DNA from 2 places in the Kitasatospora sp. UYEF31 genome. Region 1 is predicted to be linked to the other one. Evidence: riboswitches for the same ligand, from Rfam matches in the RefSeq annotation. Region 1 holds a riboswitch; the other holds the start of a gene.
The links. A riboswitch is a leader RNA that binds a small molecule or an ion and turns the genes downstream of it on or off. The one in region 1 is predicted to bind glycine.

Region 1 (3,886 bases):
GGCCTCGTCCACGTCGCCGTTCTCACCGGTGGCGACGACGACCACGCGCATACCGGCCATGACGGCGGAGGCCGCGTTGGTACCGTGCGCGGAGGACGGGATCAGGCACACGTCACGGCCGGTGTCGCCGTTGGCCCGGTGGTAGGCGCGGACCGCGAGCAGACCCGCCAGCTCGCCCTGCGAACCGGCGTTCGGCTGGACCGACACCTTGGCGTAGCCGGTGATCTGCTCAAGCCCGGCCTCCAGGCTCTGGATCAGTTCCAGGTAGCCACCCGCCTGGTCGATGGGCGCGAACGGGTGCAGTGCCCCGAACTCCGGCCAGGTGACCGGCTCCATCTCGGTGGTGGCGTTGAGCTTCATCGTGCACGAGCCCAGCGGGATCATGCCGCGGTCCAACGCGTAGTCCTTGTCGGACAAACGGCGCAGGTAGCGCAGCATGTCGGTCTCGGAGCGGTGCGCGTGGAAGACGGGGTGGACGAGGAAGTCCTCCGTACGGAGCAGGTCCTCCGGCAGCGCGTCGGCGGTGGTCTTGTCGAGGCCGGCCACCTCGCCGGTGACGCCGGCCGCGCGCCAGACGGTGTCGACGTGCGCGCGGGTGGTGGTCTCGTCACAGCTGATCCCGACGTGGTCTGCGTCGACGAGGCGGAGGTTCACGCCCTCGGCGCGGGCGGCGGCGACCATCGCCGCGGCGCGGCCCGGGACCTCGACGACCACGGTGTCGAAGAAGTCGCGGTGGACGACGTCGGTACCGGCCGTACGGAAGCCCTCGGCAAGGATGGCCGCGAAGCGGTGCACCCGGCGGGCGATCGCGGTCAGGCCCTCGGGGCCGTGGTAGACCGCGTACATGCCGGCCATGACGGCGAGCAGCACCTGCGCGGTGCAGATGTTGCTGGTCGCCTTCTCCCGGCGGATGTGCTGCTCGCGGGTCTGGAGCGCGAGGCGGTAGGCCTGGTTGCCGTCGGCGTCGACGGACACGCCGACGAGGCGTCCGGGCATCGAGCGGGTCAGCTTCTGGGTGACCGCCATGTATCCGGCGTGCGGTCCGCCGAAGCCCATCGGGACGCCGAAGCGCTGGGATGAGCCCACCGCGATGTCGGCACCCATGGCACCGGGCGACTTGAGCAGGGTGAGGGCGAGGAGGTCGGCGGCGACGCTGACGAGCGCGCCGCGCCCGTGTGCTTCTGCGATCACGGCGGTGAGGTCGCGGACCTGGCCGTCGGCACCCGGGTACTGGAGGAGGACGCCGTAGAAGTCGCCTTCGGGCAGACCGGCGGCGGTGTCGGTGACGAGCACCTCGATGCCCATCGCCTCGGCGCGCGTGCGCACGACGGCGATGGTCTGCGGCAGAGTCTGCGCGTCGACGACGAACACGCTGCTCTTGGACTTGCCCGCGCGTCGCGCGAGGGTCATCGCCTCGGCGGCGGCGGTGCTCTCGTCCAGGAGGGAGGCGCCGGCCACGTCGAGCCCGGTCAGGTCGGTCACGACCGTCTGGAAGTTGATGAGGGCCTCAAGGCGCCCCTGGGAGATCTCCGGCTGGTAGGGCGTGTACGCCGTGTACCAGGCGGGCGATTCCATGACGTTGCGCAGGATCACCGGCGGGGTCACGGTGCCGTAGTAGCCCAGGCCGATCATCGGCGTGAGGACTTCGTTGCGGGCGGCGATGGCCCGCAGTTCGACGGCGACGGCCGCCTCGGTCAGAGCCGGGGGCAGGTCGAGGGCTTCGATCGTACGGATCGTCTCGGGGACGGCCGCGTCTGTCAGGTCGTCCAGGGAACCGAAACCGATGTGGGCGAGCATCTTCGCCTGCTCGTCGGCGTCCGGGCCGATGTGGCGGACGTCGAACGGCTGGGCCCGCTCAAGGCCGGCCAGGCTCCCGGGTCCCGAACGCGGCGGAACGGAAGGGACGTGGGACGTGGTCATCACGGAGGCCTCCTGGATTACTCCTGGCGGGTACGCGGCCGTACCCGTCGGTGGCCTCCCCCTCTGTCATCGGTACCTGAGAGCTTCACCCGCGGGCACGTGCGGGTTTGCACCGTCGGCGAGCCACCGGCCGTCTTCACCGGGGACTACTTTCCAGAGTGCTCTGTCCTACGCGGTACGGGGGCCTGAGAGATTCCGGGGAGGAGTTGCTCCTTCGGCGCCCGATGTGCGGACCAGTGACGGAATATGTTGTCGGATCCCGTTGCGGTCCCCACCCGGGACTCTCCCGCGCGGCCACATGAGCAGTGTCAAAGGTAGCAGCGGCCCACCCGGTGCGGGACCGGTCCCCTGGGGTTCCTGAGGTGCGGTGGCGTTTTGCCGCCGTACGTCCGATTCATGCCGTCAGGCCGGCTTCCCGCGCTGGTCAGGGGGCACGAGCGACTGCGGCTCGGCACCCGTGAGATCCGGATCGTCGATGCGGAACGTACGGACCCGCCCCGGAGTGGACCCGGGTGTCTCGAACCGTACGGTGACCCGGCCGACACCGCTGCCCTGCACCCAGCCCGGACCCCACTCGGTGTGCCCGACGTCCTGCCCGGGGTGCCAGACCGCCAGCGGCGGACGCCCCGGGTGGAAGACTGCGGGACCGCCGGGTTCCCACGCCCCGGGCTCCTCTTCGTCAATCCGTACGACTTCGGTGTCCGGACCGCTCCCGAACAGGTCCTGCTGCGCGTAGTCGGCGAGCCCCGACACCCCGACGCCGAGCAGCCGCAGGCCGCCTTCGTTGTCCACCTGGGCGATCAGCCGCTGCGCCGTCTCCCGGATGACGACAGGGTCGTCTGTGGGGCCGCGCAGTGTCTCGGAGCGGGTGAGGCTGGAGAAGTCGTAGCGGCGCACCTTGACCGTGATGGTGCGCCCGGACCGCGCGGCGGCGCGCAGGCGCTCGGTGCAGCGGGCCGCGAGCCGGTCGATCTCCCGGATGATCCTGGCCCGGTCGACGAGGTCGGTGTCGAAGGTGTCCTCGACGGAGACCGACTTGGCGTCGCGCTCGGCGACCACGGGCCGTTCGTCCCGCCCCTGGGCGAGGGCGTGCAGTCCGCGCCCGTGCGCCTGGCCGATCATCCGTACGAGATCGCTCTCAGGCAGGGCGGCGAGGGCTGCGACTGTGGTGATCCCGGCCTTGCGCAGGGTGTCGCCGGTCGCCGGGCCGACGCCCGGGAGGGCCCGCACGGACATCGGGTCGAGTACGGTCCGCTCCTGACCGGGTTCGATCACGGTCAGCCCGTCGGGCTTGTCCAACTCGGAGCCGACCTTGGCCAGGAGTTTTGAGGCGGCGGCGCCGACCGAGCAGGTGAGCCCGGTGATCTCGTAAATGTCCGCGCGGAGCTTCGTCGCGATCTCGACGACTTTGGCGGTGTCGAGCCGCCCGCGGTACGGACCCGCCTCCAAGTCGATGAACGCCTCGTCCAGGCTCAGCGGCTCGACCAGCGGCGACAGCTCCTGCATGAGCAGCATGACGATCTCGCTGACCTCCCGGTAGATCGTGAACCGGGGGTTCAGATAGGCCGCGTTGGGACAGCGCCGTCGGGCCTCGGACATCGACATGGCCGAGCGGACGCCGAACTTCCGGGCCTCATAGGAACAGGTGGACACCACACCTCGTCCGCCGAGACCGCCGACGATCACCGGCTTTCCGCGCAGACTCGGTTTCGCGGCCTGTTCGACGGCGGCGAAGAACGCGTCCATGTCCAGATGCAGGATCGAAGGCGCGGTTCTCACAGCTCAGATCATGCCTGACCGGGCTGACACCGAGCCGCGCCACCACGAGGCGACTGATCGAAGCGAAGCAGCGCGTCCCAAACGGGTCGAGGACGCGCAGCACCCCGAGCGGCCCCACCCCGCAAGGCGAAGACGCGCAGCACCCCGAGCGGCCCCACCCCGCAAGGCGAAGACGCGCAGCGCCCCG
Region 2 (3,886 bases), on a different contig from region 1:
AGCCGTACGCGGGCGCCCATCGCCCCGGCGTTGGGAATCTTCGCGAGTTCCAGGACCCCCGCGGCGGGGATCGGGATGCCGATCTCACCGCCCGGATTGACCGCGATCCCGACCTCAGGCGGCAGGCCCCGGGCGAACTCCCGCACCGGGGCGACCGTGTAGGACATCTGCCCGGCGATCATGAACAGCTGTTCCTCCGAGGTGAAGACCGGGACGTACACGCCCCCGTCGATCTCGGTGGTCGGCAGGGTCAGGTCCCGGCTGTCCGGACCGCCCCCGGCCGGCAGCGGCACCCACACCTGCCCGTCACCCAGTGCCTCGATCAACTCACCGGTGCGGCCGGGGTCCCGCGCCGCCGCGAGGAGTGCGTACTCGACGGTGTTGGTCGGGAAGACCATGGGCGGAGCTCCTCGGAAGTACGGGCCGGCGGGTCCGGGTCACTCTAAACCGTGGGTTTCAGCGAATGAGATCCGCCCGATCCTGGACGCCGCGCCCCGGTCCAGGAGCACACACGACGCGGCCCCGGTGACGCCTCCACCGATGTCCGCCCGCAGTCGGTTCCAGGTCTGCACGTGCCGGTCGAACACCGGGGCCGTGACCCCCCGCCGCCGCTTCCGCTGACCGTCCAGCGCCTGCTCCCCGGTGACCTCAAGGAGAAGGAGGTGAAAGCTTTTGCCACGGGCCCGGGCGGCCCACGCGACAACCAGGCGCAGCCACGCGTTGCGCCCACTGTCGTGCAGCACCACCGGCCCGTCGCCGCACACCGCGGCGACCACCCTGACGTAGTGCTGGACCCGGACCAGCGGCCGGTACAGGCCGTACGGCAGCGGGCCGAGGCGGGTCCGCCAGACGAAGCTCAGCCGTTCCGCGTCGAGCAGTGCGGGCCCGGGGCGCACCGCGCGGTCGAGCAGCGTGCTCTTGCCGGCCCCGGGCAGCCCGGTGACCAGGACGACCGAACCCCGCGGATAGACGAGTGCGCGACAGGTACGCCGCCGCAGGTCGTGGACGCCGGACGGGCGCAACACCGACTTCCGGTGCCTACGCGGCGCGGGCACGCGCACCACCTGGGGCTCCCCGGATGGAACCACCGGTGCGACCCGGTCCCCAACAGCGCAGTCCCCCACCGGACTCGACATGGCCCTCTCCTTCATTGCGGCCATCCTGCACCGTGCGGGGCCCCCACAACTGCCGGTCTTCCCTCGAATACCCACTCCCCGTACGACAACGGTGGTGGACCGATACTGTGCTGTGCCAAGCAGTGTCCTCTTACATCTGCCCTACGCTCCGCAAGCTCCACTTCGGGCTGATGCCGGACACCGCAGCAGATCTGTGCTGTGCCAAGCAGTGTCCTCTTACATCTGCCCTACGCTCCGCAAGCTCCACTTCGGGCTGATGCCGGACACCGCCGCGGATCTGTGCTGTCCCAAGCGGTGTCCTCTTACATCTGCCCTACGCTCCGCAAGCTCCACTTCGGGCTGATGCCGGACACCGCCGCGGATCTGAGTAGCATTCGCCCAACAACCGCATATTGGCCGTCGACCCCGCGCGGGAGAGACCCTTCGGAGATGTTTCCGAGGTGGTCGCCGAAGGAGCAAATCCTCCCCGGAAACTCTCAGGCCCCCTGTACCGCCCGGGTGAGGCATCTCTGGAAAGCAGGCCGGAGCCCTTCCGTGCGCCGCTGTGCGCAGGAGTCCGGTCTCACCCACGGTGCAAGCCGCGTCTGCCCATGGCAGCGTTGGTGAAGCTCTCAGGTCCATGACAGAGGGGGAGGGCATCGACCGTGTTGGTGCGGCCGGGCCTGCCTTGTGTCCGCACCTGCTCCGCTGCTCCGTGAGGAGATCCACGCCCATGAGCACCGTCCCCGTTGAACGCCGCACGCCGCTGGACGCCGTCCATGACGCGCGCGGCGCCACCATGACCGACTTCGCGGGCTGGAGGATGCCGCTGCGGTACGGCAGCGAGAGCGCCGAGCACAACGCCGTACGCGAAGCCGCCGGTCTGTTCGACCTCACCCATATGGGTGAGATCACCCTGCGCGGTCCGGAAGCCGCCCGCGCCCTCGACCACGCGCTGGTCGGCTTCATCTCGAAGATCGGCGTGGACCGCGCCCGCTACTCGATGATCTGTGACGTCAACGGCGGAATCCTGGACGACCTGATCGTCTACCGGCTCGCCGAGACCGAGTTCCTGGTGGTCGCGAACGCGTCCAACGCGGCGGTCGTCGCCCGTGAGCTGATCACCCGGGCCGCGGGCTTCGACGTGACCGTCACCGACGAGTCCGAGTCGTACGCGCTACTCGCTGTCCAGGGCCCGAACGCGGTGAAGATCCTGCGCGGGCTCACCGACCTGGACCTCGACGCGGTGAAGTACTACGCGATCGACCGGGCGAAGGTCGCCGGCCACGAGGTGTTCCTGGCCCGCACCGGCTACACCGGCGAGGACGGCTTCGAGTTGTTCGTCACGCCGGACGCCGCGGTCTCGCTGTGGACCTCCCTGGAGGAGGCGGGTGCCGGGCTCGGCCTGATCCCGTGCGGCCTGTCCTGCCGCGACACCCTGCGCCTGGAGGCGGGGATGCCGCTGTACGGGAACGAACTGTCCACCGGCCTGACGCCGTACGAGGCCAACCTGGGCCGGGTCGTCCGCCTCGACAAGGAGGAGGACTTCATCGGCCGCGCGGCGCTGGCCGCCCGCGCTGAAGAGGGCCCCCGCAGCACCCTGGTCGGGCTGAAGCCGGCCGGTCGGCGCATCCCGCGGCACGGCTTCCCGGTGGTCGACCCCGGCACCGGCGAGAAGATCGGCGAGGTCACCTCCGGTGCTCCGTCGCCGACGCTGGGCCACCCCATCGCGATGGCGTACGTGCCGCTGGACCGGGCCGAACCCGGCACGCGGCTGGCGATCGACATCCGCGGCAAGGCCGAGCCGGCCGAGGTTGTGGCGCTGCCGTTCTACAAGCGCGCCTGACGCACACCCGCGTCCGGCATCTGAACCCCGTACACAAGCACCCCTTTCGATCCGGGAGAATCCCAGTCATGAGCAACCCCCAGCAGCTGAGCTACACCAAGGAGCACGAGTGGCTCTCCGCGGCACAGGACGGTGTGTCCACTGTCGGCATCACCGCCCACGCCGCCGAGGCGCTCGGTGACGTGGTCTTCGTGCAGCTCCCCGAGGTCGGCCAGGCCGTCACCGCGGGCGAGACCTGCGGTGAACTGGAGTCGACGAAGTCGGTCAGCGACATCTACTCCCCGGTCACCGGTGAGGTCGTCGCGGTCAACGACGCCGTCGTGGAGGACCCGGCCCTGGTCAACTCGGCGGCCTTCGAGGGCGGCTGGCTGTTCAAAGTGAAGGTCGACGGCGAGCCCGCGGACCTCCTCACCGCCGATGAGTACGCCGCTTTCGCCGGCGCCTGACCCACCCTTTGCTGCGTTTCAACGCGTGAAGACCGCCATTTCCAGCCGGGCCACCGGGTTTTCGGCTGGGGGTCCGGGGGTTATCCCCCGGGTAGACACCGTAGAGGAGCTGCTCCGTGACGATCCTGGACCAGTCACTGGCCGAGTTCGACCCTGAGGTCAACGCCGCCGTCAACCAGGAACTGCGCCGCCAGCAGAACACCCTGGAGATGATCGCCTCCGAGAACTTCGCCCCCGTGGCGGTTCTTGAGGCACAGGGTTCGGTGCTGACCAACAAGTACGCGGAGGGCTACCCGGGCCGCCGCTACTACGGCGGCTGCGAGTTCGTCGACGTCGTCGAGACGCTGGCGATCGACCGGCTCAAGGAGCTGTTCGGCGCCGCAGCCGCCAACGTGCAGCCGCACTCGGGCGCGCAGGCCAACGCCGCGGTCTACTTCGCGCTGGTGGAGCACGGGGACACCATCCTCGGTCTCGACCTG

Region 2: it holds a riboswitch for glycine, as region 1 does, so the genes downstream of both, gcvT (glycine cleavage system aminomethyltransferase GcvT) here and gcvP (aminomethyl-transferring glycine dehydrogenase) in region 1, are expected to answer to the same signal.

Annotation. Positions count from the first base shown of each region.
Region 1 is NZ_JBXAWK010000002.1:112,090-115,975, forward strand. It holds gene gcvP (aminomethyl-transferring glycine dehydrogenase) at 1-1,920, opposite strand, end outside; glycine riboswitch at 1,974-2,083, opposite strand; glycine riboswitch at 2,084-2,219, opposite strand; gene AC0Z36_RS01560 (DNA polymerase IV) at 2,323-3,699, opposite strand.
Region 2 is NZ_JBXAWK010000033.1:3,311-7,196, reverse strand. It holds gene AC0Z36_RS17605 (enhanced serine sensitivity protein SseB) at 1-398, opposite strand, end outside; gene AC0Z36_RS17600 (AAA family ATPase) at 438-1,055, opposite strand; glycine riboswitch at 1,537-1,639, shown strand; gene gcvT (glycine cleavage system aminomethyltransferase GcvT) at 1,849-2,961, shown strand; gene gcvH (glycine cleavage system protein GcvH) at 3,030-3,407, shown strand; gene glyA (serine hydroxymethyltransferase) at 3,524-3,886, shown strand, end outside.